DNA from 4 places in the Kitasatospora sp. NPDC057198 genome. Region 4 is predicted to be linked to each of the others. Evidence: riboswitches for the same ligand, from Rfam matches in the RefSeq annotation. Region 4 holds a riboswitch; each other region holds the start of a gene.
What was found. A riboswitch is a leader RNA that binds a small molecule or an ion and turns the genes downstream of it on or off. The one in region 4 is predicted to bind cyclic di-AMP.
Positions count from the first base shown of each region.

Region 1: linked by a shared signal. The riboswitch ahead of ACFUEL_RS11470 (transglycosylase family protein) and the one ahead of ACFUEL_RS20205 (transglycosylase family protein) in region 4 are both predicted to bind cyclic di-AMP.
Region 2: linked by a shared signal. The riboswitch ahead of ACFUEL_RS08070 (M23 family metallopeptidase) and the one ahead of ACFUEL_RS20205 (transglycosylase family protein) in region 4 are both predicted to bind cyclic di-AMP.
Region 3: linked by a shared signal. The riboswitch ahead of ACFUEL_RS18955 (NlpC/P60 family protein) and the one ahead of ACFUEL_RS20205 (transglycosylase family protein) in region 4 are both predicted to bind cyclic di-AMP.

Region 1 is NZ_JBHUWH010000069.1:6,462-10,645, forward strand. It holds gene eno (phosphopyruvate hydratase) at 1-1,134, opposite strand, end outside; gene ACFUEL_RS11470 (transglycosylase family protein) at 1,425-2,120, opposite strand; cyclic di-AMP (ydaO/yuaA leader) riboswitch at 2,124-2,302, opposite strand; gene ACFUEL_RS11475 (cytochrome P450) at 2,555-3,799, opposite strand; gene ACFUEL_RS11480 (SDR family NAD(P)-dependent oxidoreductase) at 3,956-4,184, shown strand, end outside.
Region 2 is NZ_JBHUWH010000044.1:20,802-24,985, forward strand. It holds gene ACFUEL_RS08055 (TetR-like C-terminal domain-containing protein) at 1-302, opposite strand, end outside; gene ACFUEL_RS08060 (alpha/beta fold hydrolase) at 302-1,156, opposite strand; gene ACFUEL_RS08065 (YiaA/YiaB family inner membrane protein) at 1,288-1,578, opposite strand; cyclic di-AMP (ydaO/yuaA leader) riboswitch at 1,805-1,967, shown strand; gene ACFUEL_RS08070 (M23 family metallopeptidase) at 1,978-2,844, shown strand; gene ACFUEL_RS08075 (SDR family oxidoreductase) at 2,954-3,787, opposite strand; gene ACFUEL_RS08080 (helix-turn-helix domain-containing protein) at 3,964-4,184, shown strand, end outside.
Region 3 is NZ_JBHUWH010000154.1:1,008-5,191, forward strand. It holds gene ACFUEL_RS18945 (NYN domain-containing protein) at 1-402, shown strand, start outside; gene ACFUEL_RS18950 (NlpC/P60 family protein) at 588-1,625, shown strand; cyclic di-AMP (ydaO/yuaA leader) riboswitch at 2,004-2,158, shown strand; gene ACFUEL_RS18955 (NlpC/P60 family protein) at 2,169-3,239, shown strand; gene ACFUEL_RS18960 (NlpC/P60 family protein) at 3,448-4,184, shown strand, end outside.
Region 4 is NZ_JBHUWH010000174.1:3,777-7,960, reverse strand. It holds gene ACFUEL_RS20215 (diiron oxygenase) at 1-90, shown strand, start outside; gene ACFUEL_RS20210 (CapA family protein) at 244-1,407, shown strand; gene ACFUEL_RS20205 (transglycosylase family protein) at 1,430-2,653, opposite strand; cyclic di-AMP (ydaO/yuaA leader) riboswitch at 2,657-2,825, opposite strand; gene ACFUEL_RS20200 (MFS transporter) at 3,330-4,184, shown strand, end outside.

The DNA.
Region 1 (4,184 bases), on a different contig from region 4:
GACGGCGAGGTCGGCGATGGTGACGTCCTCGGTCTCGCCGGAGCGGTGCGACATCATGCAGCGGTAGCCGTTGCGCTGGGCCAGCTCGACGGCGTCCAGGGTCTCGGTGAGCGAGCCGATCTGGTTGACCTTGACCAGCAGGGCGTTGGCGGTGCCGGTCTCGATGCCCTTGCGCAGGCGCTCCGGGTTGGTGACGAACAGGTCGTCGCCGACCAGCTGGACCTTGTCGCCGAGCGCGTCGGTGATGGTCTTCCAGCCGTCCCAGTCCGACTCGTCCAGCGGGTCCTCGATGGAGACCAGCGGGTAGTCGGCGACCAGCTCGGCGTAGTACGCGGTCAGGTCGGCGGAGGAGAGCGCCTTGCCCTCGAACTGGTAGGCGCCGTCCTTGTAGAACTCGGAGGCGGCGACGTCCAGGGCGAGCGCGACGTCCTTGCCCGGGGTGTAGCCGGCCTTCTTGATGGCCTCGGTGATGAGGTCCAGGGCCTCGCGGTTGGAGTCCAGGTTCGGGGCGAAGCCGCCCTCGTCGCCCAGGCCGGTGGAGAGCCCGCGCTCCTTCAGCACGCCCTTGAGGGTGTGGTAGACCTCGACGCCCCAGCGGACGGCCTCGGAGAAGGACTCCGCGCCGATCGGGGCGATCATGAACTCCTGGATGTCGACGTTGGAGTCCGCGTGCGAGCCGCCGTTGAGGATGTTCATCATCGGGACGGGCAGCACGTGGGCGTTCGGGCCGCCCAGGTAGCGGAACAGCGGCAGGTCGCTGGCCTCGGAGGCGGCGTGCGCCACGGCGAGGGAGACGCCCAGGATGGCGTTGGCGCCGAGCGAGGACTTGTCCGGGGTGGCGTCCAGGTCGAGCATGGCCTGGTCGATGAGGCGCTGCTCGGTGGCGTCGTAGCCGACCAGCTCGGGGCCGATCTGCTCGATCACGGCGAGGACGGCCTTCTCGACGCCCTTGCCGAAGTAGCGGCTCTTGTCGCCGTCACGGAGCTCCAGGGCCTCGAAGGCACCGGTGGAGGCGCCCGACGGGACGGCCGCGCGACCGGTGCTGCCGTCGTCGAGACCGACCTCGACCTCGACCGTGGGGTTGCCGCGGGAGTCGAGGATCTCACGGGCTACGACGACATCAATGGACGGCACGAGGCATCTCCTAGCGGAAGCGGATGTGTGGTCGTTACGACCAGAGCCTAGCCGCACAGCGCCCTGCGGCCACGCCCGGCCGGGTCCCGTCTCACGGTGTGGCCCGGCTACTCACCGGTAGTTCACCTGTTTGACGGCCGCTCCGCCGCCCCCGGCGGCGCGAACTGCTGGGCGCACGCCGGGAGCGGACGGACGGTCAGGGGACGCGGCCCTCGTCAGGGCTGCGGCGGGGCCTCGTCAGGCCGCCGGGCCGGCGCGTCCCACATGCCGGGACCGGTGCGGGGCCGGTGTCAGAGGGAGAGCACCTGGCCGGGCAGGATCAGGTCGGGGTCGGCGCCGATCAGCTCGTGGTTGGCCCGGTAGATCCGCTCCCAGCCGCCGGACACGTTCTGCGCGGCGGCGATGCCGGAGAGCGTGTCGCCGTCCTGGACGGTGTAGCCGCCGGCGGGCGCGGTCTGCGGGGCGCCGTCCTGCGGGGCGGCCTGGGGCTGGGCGGGGGCAGCGGGCCCGGCCGGCTTCTTCGACGGCGGGCTCTTCGGCTGCTGGGGCGCGGTCGGGCGCTCCTGGGAGCGCGAGGCGGTGTCCTCGGAGGTGTCGGCGGGCGCGCCGCCCTTGGCGAGTCCGGCCCGCTTGGAGCAGACCGGCCAGGCGCCGGGGCCCTGGGAGGCGAGCACCCGCTCGGCCACCGCGATCTGCTGGGCGCGGCTGGCCTGGTCGGCGCGGGCCGCGTACTGGCCGCCGCCGAAGGCGCGCCAGGTGGAGGAGGTGAACTGCAGGCCGCCGTAGAAACCGTTTCCGGTGTTGATGCTCCAGTTGCCGCCGCTCTCGCACTGGGCCACGCGGTCCCAGGTGTCGACGGGTGCGGCTGCCGCTCCGGTGGCGGCCAACAGTGGCAGGGCCAGGCCGACCGAGGCCACGCCGGCGGCGGCGATGACCTTCTCGGCCTTGGTACTACGGCGGTGGCGAGGGGTGTTGGCGAACAGCACGGGACATCCTCTCCGCACGCCTGCGAGGTGAGCTGTCGGGTTCGGACCGGGAGGTTGGCCCGGCCGCCGTTCGCTCCGGACGCGGTCGCGTCGGCTGCTCGGCGGCTTCACCCCAAGCCGTTGGGACTACGGCGTTCACACTGGTTCCCCCGCTCCTGTCCGGTACCTGGTAGGTGGCCCGAGGGCGCGGCGGACAGGACTCGGCGTGCCGCGATCGGGGCCCGCAGCTGCGGGCATGTCGGAGAGTAGGCAAAGCTGACGAGCAATCACAAGCTCATATCACCATGATCACGCCGAAATTACGGATCTTCGATACACGTACACGAACGATCCAGGTATGTCCGGATTCGTTCCGAACCGGAGTGCGACGCGCGCCCCCGCCCCGGCGCGTCGTCGGCCCTGCGCGGCGGCGTGTCGCGGGGGCTGAAACGGCGTCAGCGGGGCGTGAAGGAGACCGGGAGGTCGCGCAGACCGCGCATGATCAGCCCGCCCCGCCAGCGCAGTTCCGCCGGGTCCGCCGCGAGCCGAACGTCCGGAAGCCTGGTCAGTAGGCTGCCGATCGCGCACTGCCCCTCAAGCCGGGCCAGCGGGGCGCCGATGCAGTAGTGGATGCCGTGACCGAAACCCAGGTGCGGGTTGTCCGAGCGGGCCAGGTCGAGGGTGTTCTCGGCGGAGAACCGGGCCGGGTCGCGGTCCGCCGCGGCCAGCACCACCAGCACCGGGTCGCCGACCGGGATCGCCGCCCCGCCGATGGTCAGCGGCGCGGTGGCGAACCGCCAGGTGGCCAGCTCCACCGGGCCGTCGTAGCGCAGGAGTTCCTCGACGCCGGTCTCCAGCAGGCCCGACTCGCCGCGGCCCAGCGACTCCTGGAGCAGGGTGCGCTGGTCCGGGGTGCGCAGCAGCGCGTACATGCCGTTGCCGATGAGGTTGATGGTGGTCTCGAACCCGGCGAAGAGCAAGATGAAGGCCATCGCCGCGGCCTCGTTCTCGGTGAGGTGCTCGCCGTGGTCGCTGGCCCGGATCAGGCCGGAGATCAGGTCGTCGCCCGGGTCGGCGCGCTTGCGGTGGATCAGGTCGGCCAGGTACCCGCGGATCTGCTTGACGGCCCGGCCGACCCCTCCCCTCTTACCGCCGACGTGGCGGATCATCATGCCCGCCCAGTCGCGCAGGTCGTCCTGGTCCTCGGCCGGGACGCCGAGCAGGTCGCAGATCGCGTAGATGGGGAGCGGGAAGGCGAACTCGTGGATCAGGTCGGCCTCGCCGCGGCCGGCGAAGGAGTCGATCAGCCGGTCGGTGATCTCCCGCACCCGCGGTTCGAACTCGGCCACCCGGCGCGGGGTGAACGCCTTGGAGACCAGCCGGCGCAGCCGGGTGTGGTCGGGCGGGTCGATGTTCAGCAGGTGGGTCATCAGGTCGGCCTGCCGCTCGCCGGGGATGCCGACCCGGCCGCTGCGGTGGGCCTGCTCGCTGTGGTGCGCCGGGTTCTTGGACAGCCGGGCGTCGGCGAGCGCCTGCCGGGCGTCCGCGTAGCGGGTGACCAGCCAGGCGTCGACCCCGCTCGGCAGGGTGGTGCGGTGCACCGGCGCGTGCTCCCGCAGCCAGGCGTACGCCGGGTAGGGGTCGGCGGCGAACTCCCAGGTGAACAGTGGCGGCTGGGGTGCGTGGGGCTGGTCTGGCATGTCTTGACCGTATCGGGAAGCGCCGGCGCGTGAGTCTGGTCACCTGGTGGGTAATCCCTGTTGCGGAGCGTCGGGGCGAGCCTACGATCCTCCGATAACCACCGTGGGCGGCGTGCGGGCCGGCCACGGGTGCGCGCTCTGAAAGGGGAGCAGGCCATGCGAGTAGCCGGTGCAGTGGTGGTCATCGCGGTGCTCGACGGGGGTTCGGGGGCCGACCTGGCCCGCCGGTTCTCCGCCGCCGGCGCCGCCGGCCTGCTCGTCGCCGACCTGCGCCCCGGCATCGCCGAGGACCTGGCCGCCGAACTCGACCGCCCCGGCTGCCCGGTGGTCGGCGTCTCCGGAGACGTCCACCACCCGGCGGACATCGCCGCGCTGGTCGCCACCG
Region 2 (4,184 bases), on a different contig from region 4:
TACCGCCGGGGGTGCGCCAGGGCGTACCCGGCGTAGGCGGCCAGCAGGGCCCGGACGGCCCCCTCCCGGGAGCGGCCCAGGACGGCGGCGGCCAGGTGGTCGGCCAGCTCCCCGATGGTGCGGACGGCGACCAGGCGGCGCAGCTCGGGCAGGCCGCCGGCCACGTGCTTGTACAGCGACGGGGTGGCGACCCCGGCCCTGGCGGCGACGGCGGCCAGGGTCAGCGCGTCGGCCCCGCGCTCGTCGATCAGCTCCAGGGCGTGGTCCACCACGGCGGCGGTGGAGAGTCCGGCGCGGGGCATCAGCGGTCGGTCCCGTTCCGGCCGGCCGGGCCGGCGAGCTCGGCCAGGAAGGGCAGCAGGGCGTCGGCGACGGCCTGCGGGCGGCCGGCCATCGGGTAGTGGCCGGCGCCGGCGATCATCACCTTGCGGCCGCGCAGCGCGGCGGCCTGCCGGTCGGCGACCAGCTCCGGCTGCGGGAAGTCCGGGTCCTTCTCGCCCATCAGCACCAGCGCGGGCACGTCCACCGCCGCGCACCAGCCGACCGGCGCCGAGTCGCCCTCCAGGTAGCCGCGCAGCGCCGCCTTGCGGGCCGGCTCGCGGAGCATCGCGGACAGGCCGGCCCGGTACTCCTCGAAGTCGGCGGGTCGGGCGTCGGCCGGGTAGTAGAACTTCTGCGCCGCGCCCCACAGGCCGGGGAAGGCGCGCACCAGCGGGCCGACCAGGCCGAACAGCGCCTTCTGGAAGCCGTTCAGCGGGAGGTTCTCGATGAACGCGTCGACCAGCACCACCCCGCCGGTCCGCTCGGGGGCGAGCGCGGCGGCCCGCACCACGGTGGCGCCGGTGTACGAGCTGCCGACCAGGACGGCGCCGCGCAGGTCCAGGTGCTCCAGCAGGGCCACCAGGTCGTCCGCGATCGCCGCCGGGCTGTGGTCGGTGAAGCCGGTCGAGGACTCGCCCATGCCGCGCAGGTCCATGGTGACCACCCGGTGCCCGGCGGCGCTCAGCAGCGGGGCGAGGAAGCGGTAGACGGCGCGCTTGTCGAGCATGCCCGGCAGCAGGACGACCGGGGTGCCGGGGCCGGCGGCGTCGTCGTAGGCGATCCGGCCGCCGGTGACGTCGAGGTACTGGGTGGCGGTGCCGAGGGTGCTGTTCATCGCGGGCCTCCTGGGCGGGCGTCGTCCGGCGCTCCGGGCTCCGTGCCCGGCTGCTTCCGATAGCCACAAAGCTAAGGCTAATAGCCTTAGCCGTCAACCCCGGCCGGTCGGCCGCCCGTCGGCGGCGCGCCTCAGATCCCGTCCGCCCGGAACGGGTCGTGCTCGGAGAGCAGCTTCTCCAGCCGGGCCTGGTCGACCCGGCTGGTGATCGCGCCCTCCTCCTGGCGGTCCCGGATCACCTTGGCCAGCGTGAACGCGGAGGTGATCTCGTAGAGCAGGCCGACGGCGAGGAAGGCGCGCATCCACGCGCTGACCGGGAGGTAGGCGATCCCCAGGGCCAGGGCGACGGACGCGAACGCGAAGGACGCGACGGCCTGCAGGTAGTAGGCGGACGTGGTGCGGCGGGGCACGGGAGCAGTCATGGGCCCAGGGTCCCGCCGGGTCGCGGGCGGGTCGTGAGTACGGATACTCAACCGCTCCGTCACGGTCCGTCATGTCCGAATCCGGGCGGATCGACGAACCATCACAAATCGCCCATAGGGCGTCAGGAAAGTTTCACTGCACCTGGGAAGGCGCTTGGAATCATGGGGTCCATAGGATTAACGTTTGATAACGCAGCGCGGTCGGCAACGCCGTAACCATGCGGCACCGTGCGCCACGCCTAATCCATCCGGTCCTGCCCCGCAGCAGGGCCTGGAGCCGGGGAACCACGTTCCACCGGGGTGAATCGGGACGGCCCTGGGCCCGACCGTAGGAGACCTTCCACCTCCGAACCCGTCAGCTAACCCGGTCGGCGGCAGGGAAGGAAGGAGCGCGCCCCCGTGGCGTCGACCTACACCGAGAGCACCGGCACCCAGCTGCTCGACCACCCGGTCGAGGCCGAGCCCGTCCGGCACCGGCTCCCCCGCCAGGCCCGCACCGGCGCGCCCCTGCTGGGCGTCACCGCGATGACCGCCGCGCTCGGCGCCACCGGTCTCGCCGCCGCTCCCGCCCAGGCCGCCCCCGCGCCCGCCCCGGCCCCCGTCACCGCCGCCGACGAAGCCTCCGACGGCCTGCTCGCCGCCGACCCCGGACTCGCCCTCGCCGCCCGCATCCTGCAGCAGGCCGACGGGCAGCGCACCGGCGCCGAGGAGTCCGCCCGGCTCGCCGCCGCGCAGGAGGCCGAGGCCAAGCGCGCCGACCGGCAGGCCGAGGCGGCCGCGACGACCGATGCGGCCGAGGTGACCGGCACGGCCGCAGTGACCGGTACGACCGCAGTGACCGGCACGGCCGCGGCGGCCACCGTCGACCGCTCCGCGCCCGCCCTCCCGCTGACCGGCTACCGGCTGGGCGACGGGTTCTCCCAGGCCGGCCTGCACTGGGCGCACCTGCACAACGGGCTGGACTTCACCGCCCGCACCGGCACCCCCGTCACCGCCGTCACCTCGGGCACCGTCACCGCCGCGGGCTGGTCCGGGACGTACGGCTACCGGGTCATCCAGACCCTCCCCGACGGCACCGAGCTCTGGTACTGCCACCTCTCCCGGATCACCGCCGCCCCCGGCGAGGCCGGCCCCGGCGCCCTCCTCGGCGCCGTCGGCGCCACCGGCAGCGCCACCACCCCGCACCTCCACCTGGAGGTCCGCCTCGCCGACGGCTCCCCGGTCGACCCGCTGCCCTGGCTCCGCCACCTCGGCCTCCAGCCGTAGCCTTCAGCTGTAGCCGGCGGCCGCGACCGGCGGCCGCGACCGGCGGCCGCGGCCGCCCCGGGTCTCGCGACCGCCCCGGTCCCGCGGACGCCCGGCCCCGTACCCGTCCTCAGCTCGCCTGGCCGGTCGGCATCACGGTGACCTGCTGGAGGTTGACCCGCGGCGGCAGCGCGGCCAGGAAGCCGACCGTCCTGGCGATGTCGCCGGGGGTGAGCCACTCCATCGCCTCCTTGGAGCCCTCCAGCCAGTCGAGCGCGCCCCGGTCCGTCACGTGCGACTGGAGCTCGGTGCCGACGATGCCGGGCTCGATCGCCGAGACGCGGACGCGCTTCGGGCCGAGCTCGGCCCGCAGGTGGACCGACAGGTGGGTGACGTACGCCTTGGTCGCGGAGTAGACGGCGAAGGTCGGGAAGATGTTCCGCGCCGCGATCGACGAGGTGTTGACCAGGTCGGCGACGCCGCGCTCGGCCGCGGCCGCGACCAGCTGCGGGGTGAACGCGCCGACGACGTTCATCAGGCCGGAGACGTTGAGGTCGATCTGCCGCTGCCACTGGTCGACGGCCAACTCCTCGACCGGCGCCGGGAGCATCACCCCCGCGTTGTTGAACAGCAGGTCCGCGCCGCCCAGTTCGGCGGCGACCCGGTCGGCGGCGGCCCGCACCGAGACCGGGTCGGTGACGTCCGCGGCGATCGCCAGGGCGGTGCCGCCGGCCCGCTCGATCCGGTCGGCCAGCGCGGACAGCCGCTCGGCGCGGCGGGCCAGCACGACGACGCGGGCGCCGAGCCCGGCGAGCTCCTCGGCGGTGGCCTCGCCGATGCCGCTGGAGGCGCCGGTGATCACGGCGGTGCGGCCGGCGAGGGGCAGGGCGGCGGGGCCGGTGAGGGGACCGGCGAGGGGCAGGGCGGCGGACGTGGTGTGCGTGGACGAGGCGTGCGTGGGCATGGGTGTGCCTTCCTTGTGGGACACGGGAGTCGTGGCACCGGGAGAGCCCCGGGCACAGCTCCAGCAGACCAGCCCGGCGGCCCCCCGGGCGGCCCCGAGCGGACCCTGCGCCGACTGGTACCGGCAGGGCCACCCTCGCCCCGCCGGCGCACCGGCCGGGCCTGCACACTTGGTGCATGGACCGCAGCAGGGAAATCGCCGACTTCCTCCGCACCCGGCGCGCCGCGCTCGACCCCGGGACGACGGGCCTGCCCGCCGACGGCCGGGTGCGGCGGGTGCCCGGCCTGCGCCGCGACGAGGTGGCCCGGCTGGCGGGCGTCAGCACCGAGTACTACACGCGCCTGGAACAGGGCCGGGCCGGGAACCCGTCCACCGAGGTGGTCCAGGCGCTGGCCCG
Region 3 (4,184 bases), on a different contig from region 4:
CTGGACCAGCTGCTGGCGATCCCGCAGGTCCACCTGGTGGTGGACGGCTACAACGTGACCAAGACCGGCTATCCCCAACTGCCGCTGGAGCAGCAGCGGATGAGGCTGCTGGGCGGGCTGGCGATGCTGGCCCAGCGGACCCAGGCCGAGGTGACCTGCGTCTTCGACGGCCAGGACCTCGACGTGCCGGTGATCATGGCGCCGCCGCGCGGGGTGCGGGTGCGCTTCAGCCGCACCGGGGAGACCGCGGACGAGCTGATCCGCCGGCTGGTGCGGGCCGAGCCGCAGGGGCGGCCGGTGGTGGTGGTCTCCGCGGACCGGGAGGTCGCGGACGGGGTGCGCAAGGCGGGGGCCCGGCCGGTGGCCTCGGTGCTGCTGCTGAACCGGCTGGCCCGTAGCTGAGGAGGGCTCAGGGGACCGCGGGGCGTCCGGAGTGTGACGGTCCGGTGAAGGGGGGCGGGTGGGGCGGACCGGAAGCCCCCCGGGAGTGGACGCGGAGGCGTGGACTTCACTAGGGTCTGGCGTCAAACCTATATTCCGGACCTTCACTCTTTGGGGTGAGTCCAGCAGGAAGAAGGAGCACCCCCTTGGCCTCCCACCGCCGTCCCAAGCAGCCGAGCCGTGCGCGGATCTCCGTGTTCACCGCCGCCGCCGCGACCGCGGTCGCCCTGACGGCCCAGGCCAGCGCGCACGCCGCCCCGGCCCAGCCGAACAAGGACGAGGTCAAGGCGCAGGTCGACAAGCTGCTGGAGGAGCAGGAGCAGGCGGCCGAGAAGTACAACGGCGCCAAGGAGCGGGCCGACCAGCTGCGCAAGCAGGCCAGTGACCTGCAGGACCAGGTGGCCCGCGGCCAGGAGCAGTTGACCGAGCTGGCCTCCGGCCTGGCGGCGGTCGCCGGAGACCAGTACCGGCAGGGCGGCGTCGACCCGTCGATGCAGCTGATGCTCTCCTCCGACCCGGACCAGTACCTGACCAAGGCGGCCTCCTTCGACCAGGCCGCCAGCACCCAGGCCGAGACGCTCAAGTCCCTCAAGGACCAGCAGCGCCGCCTGGACCAGCAGAAGCAGGAGGCCGCGGCCGTCCTGCACGAGCTGGACAGCCAGACCCAGGCGCTCAACGACGCCAAGAACGACGTGAACAGCAAGCTCGCCGAGGCGCAGCGGCTGCTCGCCAAGCTGAGCGCCGCCGACCGGGCCGCGATCCTCCGGGGCAGCGGCTCCGCCGCCTCGCGCAGCGCCTCCCGGGTCGACCCGTCCACCCTGCCGCAGGCCAGCGGCTACGCGGCGACCGCCGTGGCGGCCGCGCTCGGCAAGCAGGGCTCGCCGTACGTGTGGGGCGCCACCGGTTCGAGCACCTTCGACTGCTCCGGCCTGATGGTCTGGGCGTACAAGCAGGCCGGCGTCTCGCTGCCGCGCACCTCGCAGTCGCAGGGCAGCTACGGCGTGAACGTGGGCACCGACTGGCACAACGCGCAGCCCGGCGACCTGGTCATCTACTACAACGACCGGCACCACGTCGGCATGTACATCGGCAACGGGCTGGTGGTGCACGCGCCGCGCACCGGTGACGTGGTGAAGACGATGAAGGTCGACACCCTGCCGATCTCCACCATCCGCCGGGTCTGACCGGACGGTCTGACGGACCGACGAATCGGACAAACGCCCCACCGGGCGACAACTGACGCATCGTGACACGCCCGGACGGCTCGAGATCCTCCTGTGATCTGCGACACGTCCGGGCGTGGTGTTTCTCGACCATATCGTGAGAATTATTACGCTCCGTGTAAGTGGTCGATCACAATCGGTCAGATTTGCCGGGGTATTTGATTCAGAATCAGATTTTTTTCTGACAAGGATTTGAACGGATCACGGATCGGTTACTAGGGTCTTGCCTCGACCACCGCAGAGTCGATCGCCCAAGGGGGGCGGCGGCGGAGGTCGCCGCCGAGTCCGTGACGCAGCGGGCAGACCGTCAACACCGGGTCTGCCGACGGGGATACCCCAACCGGGGTGCTGTCGAACGGAGCCGGGGAACCACGTTCCCCCGGGGTGAATCGGCGCCGGGACGACCGCCGCGCGCGGTCGGTGAGGCGTCGTAGGGCAATCTCTTCCGGCCCGAACCCGTCAGCTCACCCGGTAGGCGGTGTGAGGAAGAAGGAGTCCGCCTTCGTGGCGTCCCATCGCCGTCCCAAGCCCGTCGGCCGTGCCCGGGTCTCGATTCTCACTGCCACCGCCGCCGCTGCCGTGGCGCTCTCCGCCCAGGGCGGTGCGCACGCCGACCCCGCGCCGACCAAGGACCAGGTCAAGCAGCAGGTCGACCAGCTCAACGAAGAGGCCGAGGTCAAGACCGAGGCGCTGAACGCCTCCGTCGAGAAGCAGCAGGACCTGCAGAAGCAGGTCGGCCAGCTGCAGGACCAGCTCGCCCGGCAGCAGGAGCAGGTGACCACCGCCCAGGAGGGCCTGGCCGGCATCGCCGCCGAGCAGTACCGCACCGGCAACATGCCGCAGACCATGCAGCTGATGCTCTCCAGCAGCCCGGACTCCTTCCTCGGGCAGGCCGGCACGATGAACGTCGTCGGCGCCACCCAGGCCGACCTGCTCAAGACGTTCAAGTCCGAGCAGGCCAAGCTCGACGCGCAGCGCAAGGAGGCCGAGTCCAAGCTCGCCGAGCTGGACACCACCACCAAGGCCCTCAAGGCCGACAAGGAGGACGTCCAGGCGAAGCTGGCCAAGGCCCAGGAGCTCCTCAACACGCTGACCCAGCAGGAGCGCGAGCAGCTCGCCGCCGCCGAGGCGAAGGCCGCCGCGGACGCCAAGGCCAAGGCCGACTCCGCGCAGCGCGCCTCCCGCGACACCGTCCGGGTGGAGCTGAACGCCCCGGCGTCCTCCAGCTTCTCGGGCAACGCGGTCGGCGCGGCAGTCTCCAAGCTCGGCACCTGGTACTCCTACGGCGCGGCCGGCCCGAACAGCTTCGACTGCTCCGGCCTGATGCAGTGGGCCTACAAGCAGGCCGGCGTGTCGATCCCGCGCACCTCGCAGGCGCAGGCCGGGGCCGGGACCAGCCTGGGCACCGACATCGCCAACGCCCGGCCGGGCGACCTGGTCATCTACTACAACGACCAGCACCACGTGGGCATGTACGTCGGCAACGGGCAGATCATCCACGCCCCGCACACCGGCGCGCAGGTCCGCTACGAGTCGGCGACGGCCATGCCGATCAACCGGATCGTCCGGATCTGACGGACCGGCGCGGCCCCGGGCCCGGTACCCCGCAAGGGGTGCCGGGCCGCTTCCGTGCTGGTGTCCGATTCACGGTCAAATATTCGTGACTGTCGGGGTTTGGACTGGATCGATCCGACTCGCTAACCTCTGCCCCCGGGCCCCCGCGAGGACGGCCGTCCGACGGCGGACGGCGGCGGAGGCCGGCCGCAGAACGGAGCCGTCGCACGTGTCCGTGCACCGTCGCACCCCGCTGCCCGGCGTCCAGCGCCTCGCCCGCGCCCTGGCGCTGACCGCCGCCGCCACCGGCGCGCTCGGGCTGACCGTCGGCGGGGCCGCCGCCGCCCCGCTCAGCCCGGCCGACCCGGTGGGCCGCGGCGAGGTCAAGGCCCAGGTCGACCAGCTCTACGAGGAGGCCGAGCAGGCGTCCGAGCGGTACAACGCGGCCCAGGAGCGGCAGAGGCAGTTGCAGGCCGAGGCCGGCAGCCTGCAGGACCAGGTCGCCGCCGGGCAGGAGGAGCTCAACCGGATGCGCGGCGACCTGGCCGCCGTCGCCGCCGACCAGTACCGGACCCAGGGCGTGGACCCCACCGTCCGGCTGATGCTCGACCAGGACCCGTCCGGCTACCTGACCGGTGCCCGCTCGCTCGAACAGGCCACCTCCCGGCAGGCCGACAGCCTGCGCGAGCTCGCCGAGCGGCAGCGCCGGCTGGAGGCGCGGCGGCACGAGGCCGGCGCCAAGCTCGCCGAACTGGAGCAGGCCCGGCAGCAGCTCGCCGCCGCCAAGGACGACGTCCGGGAGCGGCTGGCCGGGGCCCAGCGGCTGCTGAACGGCCTCGCCCCCGCCGAGCGGGCCAGGATGGCGGCCGAGGACGCCCACGACGCCCGGCAGCGCGCCACCCGCGGCACCGGCCGGATCGACCTCGGCGACCAGCCGGCCTCCTCGGACCGCGCCGCCGCCGCGCT
Region 4 (4,184 bases):
GCCCAGAAGGTCGTCTCGGTGCTCGACCGGGCCGGACTGGTCGGCCGGACCAACCGCTGGCTGCTGCGCGCCGCCGGGGTGGTGGCCTGAGCGGACGGGCCTTCAGGACGTTGCGGGCCCGGCCCGGGACGGCCCCGGACGGGACGGGACCGGGATCGTGATCATTCGGTGTCCGTGTGGACTTCCGGTGTTCGACCGGCGCAGATAAAGTGCGTCGTCACCGAACTGCCGGGGGGTCCGTTCATGCACCGCACCACGGTCGGCACAGCCGCCGCCGTCGTCCTACTGCTCAGCACCGTCGCCGGGTGCGGCGGGTCGGAGCCCTCCACGGACCGGGCCGGCGCCGGCACCGCTACCGCCACCGGCACGGCGGCCTCGGCGTCCGCGACGCCCGCGCCGACGGCCGCCGCGTCCACCGGACCGGCCCCCGGGGCGTCGGAGGGGAGCGCCCCGGCGAGCCCCGGCGGCAGCATCACGGTGGCGTTCGCCGGGGACGTCCACTTCGAGGGGCGCACCGCCTCCCGGCTCGGAGCGGGCAGGGCCGACACCGCACTCGGCCCGATCTCCGCGACGCTCTCCGCCGCCGACCTGGCGGTGCTCAACCTGGAGACCGCGATCACCAGCCGGGGCAAGGCCGAACCCAAGACCTACACCTTCCGCACCACCCCCAAGGCGCTCGACGCGCTCAAGGACGCCGGCGTCGACGTGGTCTCCCAGGCCAACAACCACGCCGTCGACTTCGGCCCCGACGGCCTCGCCGACACCCTCGCCGCCAAGGCCGCCTCCCCGATACCCGTGGTCGGCATCGGCAAGGACGCGCAGGAGGCGTACGCCCCGTACGTCACCACCGTGCGCGGCGTGAAGGTCGCCGTGCTGGCGGCCAGTCAGGTCAACGAGATCACCAACCAGAAGTGGCGGGCCGGCGCCCACAAGCCGGGCATCGCCTCCGCCCTCGACGAGACCGCGCTGCTGCGCGCCGTCACCGCGGCGAAGGCGCAGGCGCCGGTGGTCCTGGTCTACCTGCACTGGGGCGACGAGGGCGTGGCCTGCCCGACCCGCGCGCAGAGCGGCCTCGCCAAGAAGCTCGCCGACGCCGGAGCGACCGCCGTGGTCGGCACCCACGCCCACACCATGCTCGGCGCGGGCATGCTCGGGAAGACCTACGTGGCGTACGGCTTCGGCAACTTCCTCTGGTACGGCACCTCGAACTACACCGCCTCCGACGAGACAGGCGTCACCACGCTCACCGTCACCGCCGACGGCCGCGTCACCGGCGAGACCTTCACCCCCGCCCACATCGACGGCCGGGGCGTACCCGTCCCGCAGGGCGGGAACGCCGCGAAGGCCGCCCAGCAGCGCCGCGACGGCCTGCGCGGCTGCACCGGGCTGGCCGCCGTCCCGAAGTGACGGCGGCTCAGCCGGGGGCGGATCAGCCCAGCTCGAGCACCTGGCCCGGGCGGATCAGGTCCGGGTTCTCGCCGACCACCTGCTGGTTCGACTTGTAGAGCTCGGACCAGCCGCCGTCCAGCGCGTGCTCGCGGGCGATGCCGGCCAGGCTGTCACCGGGGGAGACGGTGTAGGGCAGCGCGGACGGGGCTGCGGCTTGAGCCGCCGGGGTGGCCGGGACGTCCGGCGTGGCGGCCGGGGCCGGGGTCGCCGTGCCGCTGGTGGGTGAGGCGTCGGGGGCGGCGGTGCCGGTGGCGCCGGAGGAGTCGGTACTGCCGGACGGGCTGGGCGACGGGGTGGCCGGGAGGGTGGGGAACAGGCCGTTCCCGTTCCCATTCCCGTTGTTCCCGTTTCCGTTCCCGTTGTTGCCGGTGCCGTTCGGGTCGCCGTTCCCGTTCCCGTTGCCGTTGGTGCCGTCGGTGGGCGCGGTCGGGCTGGGCGTGGCGGTCGGGTCGGTGGGCAGCAGCGGGGTGGCCGGGGAGGCCGACGGGGTGCTCGGCGTGGCCGGGGCGCCCGTGGGGTCCGTGGTGGGCGCGGTCGGGGCGGAGGTGCTCGGTTGCGGCTGGGGACGGCTCAGCTGCATGTAGCGCTCGTACAGGCTCTGGTGGCTGGTCCAGAACCAGGCGCCGTTCTTCTCGTACCAGTACACGTGCGAGACCGGGTCGTAGCCCGGCAGGCCGGAGAACACCGGGGCGGCGTTCCCGCTCGGGACGGTGCTGCCGTCCGGGGCGGCGTTGACCGCCGCGATGCCGCGGGCGCCGCGCAGCGAACCGGTCTCGTCGGCCGAGTCGTTGTCGTCGACGACGCCCGGCGCGGTGGCGGTGCTCAGGCCCGACTCGTCCACGCACGAGGACCAGGGCGAGGGGCCCTCGGTGGCCAGGATCCGCTCGGCGACGGCGATCTGCTGGCTGCGGGTGGCCCCGTTCGGCAGCGGGGCGAACTGGGTGCCGCCGTAGTCGGTCCAGCGCTGGGCGTTGATCTGCAGGCCGCCGTAGAGGCCGTTGCCCGCGTCGGAACTCCAGTTCCCTCCGCTTTCGCACTCGGCGACCCGGTCCCAGACCGCGCTGGGCGCGGCGTGCGCGCCGGACACGGCGAGCAGCGGCAGGGCGATGCCGACGCCGGCCACACCGGCCGCCGCGATCGCGCGCTCGGCCGCCTTCTCCGCCGGACCCTGTCGGCGGTGACGTCCCGGACCCGTGAAGAGCATGCGAGATCCTCTCCGCACGCCTGCGAGGTGAGCTGTCGGGTTCGGACCGGGAGGGAGGCCCGGCCGCCGCGCCCCGGTTCACCCGGTGCGGACGGCTTCACCCCTAGCCGTGGGGAACGGCAACAATCGTGGTTCCCCCGCCCCTGTCCAAGGGTTGTGGTGGTCGACCCGACGGCGCGATGGACAGGGTTCGGCGTTCTCGCGTGCGGGGCCCGGTGGTGCGGGCTGGGAGGAGCCTATTCACTCGAACGTGGCAATCACAAGCGCGTCGCGCCGGGATCACGCCTTCGTCACGTCGGTTCCCGCGTGGTGTGTGGACGACCTGTTGACGGTGCCCCGGGTGGGAGGCGGGCGTCCGTCGGGTACGGGAGGTCGGCGGACCGGCTGGAGAAGTGTGGCCGATCGGTGGGATTGGGAGGAGGGCGAACGGGGAAGGCCGGCGCCCCGGTTCGGCCACGGGAGGGGTTGGGAGTTGCCAACTTCCTTGCGGGGGGAGGAAGTTAGCCGGAATCAGGGCATTGACGGCGTTGCGGATAAATGGCGCGACAGGGGGTTCGTGGGCTTCCTACGATCGCCGTGCTCGCCGTCCTCGTGCGGCGGGTGCGCTGCTCCGGCCCCTCCGGCCCCTCGGGTCCGTCGGGTGTGCCGGGTGCGCCGGGTTCGTCGAGGAGGTCCCATGCGCGTTCCGGTCCCTGAAGTGCTCCGTACCGAGCGCCAGTTCGCCCGGCTGTTCGTCGGCCAGTCGTTGTCGGTCCTGGGGGACCGGGTGTCGTTCGTGGCGCTGCCCTTCGCGGTGCTGTCCGTCGGCGGCTCGGCCGCCGACGTCGGCCTGGTGACGGCCGCCGGGCTGCTTCCGCTGCTGGTGTTCACGCTGGCCGGGGGAGTCTGGGCGGACCGGATGCCGCGACAGCGGATCATGCTGGCTTCCGACCTGGTGCGCTGCGCCGTCCAGGCGGCCGCCGCCGTGCTGCTGCTCACCGGTACTGCCCGGGTCGGTGTGCTGGCGCTGCTGATGGCGCTGTTCGGCGTCGCGGACGCCTTCTTCCTCCCCGCCTCCAGCGGGTTGCTGCCCCTGCTCGTCCCCGCCGACCGGCTGCGCGAGGCGAACGCGCTGCGCGGATTCGTGCAGTCGGCCAGCCTGGTGGTCGGGCCCGTGCTGGCCGGGGTGCTGGTCGCGGCGGCCGGGCCGGGCGGGGCGCTGGCGGTGGACGCCGCGAGTTTCGCGGTCAGCGCCGCCGTGCTGGCCCGGCTGGGGCCGGTCGGCGCGGTGACGGGCGGGGTGCCGGACGGGACGGTGATGGGCGGGGTGCCGGACGGGGCGGGCGCCGGGGCGGGTGCCGCCGACCCGGGGCAGGACGGGCGGCTCGGCTTCCTCGCCGAACTGCGGGTCGGCTGGCAACAGGTGCGCAGCCGGACGTGGGTGTGGTCGGGGATGCTCGCGATCGCGGTCTACCACGTAGTGGTGCTGCCCTCGGTGTTCGTGCTCGGGCCGGTGCTGGCGGAGCGCGAATGGGGCGGGGCCGGCGCGTGG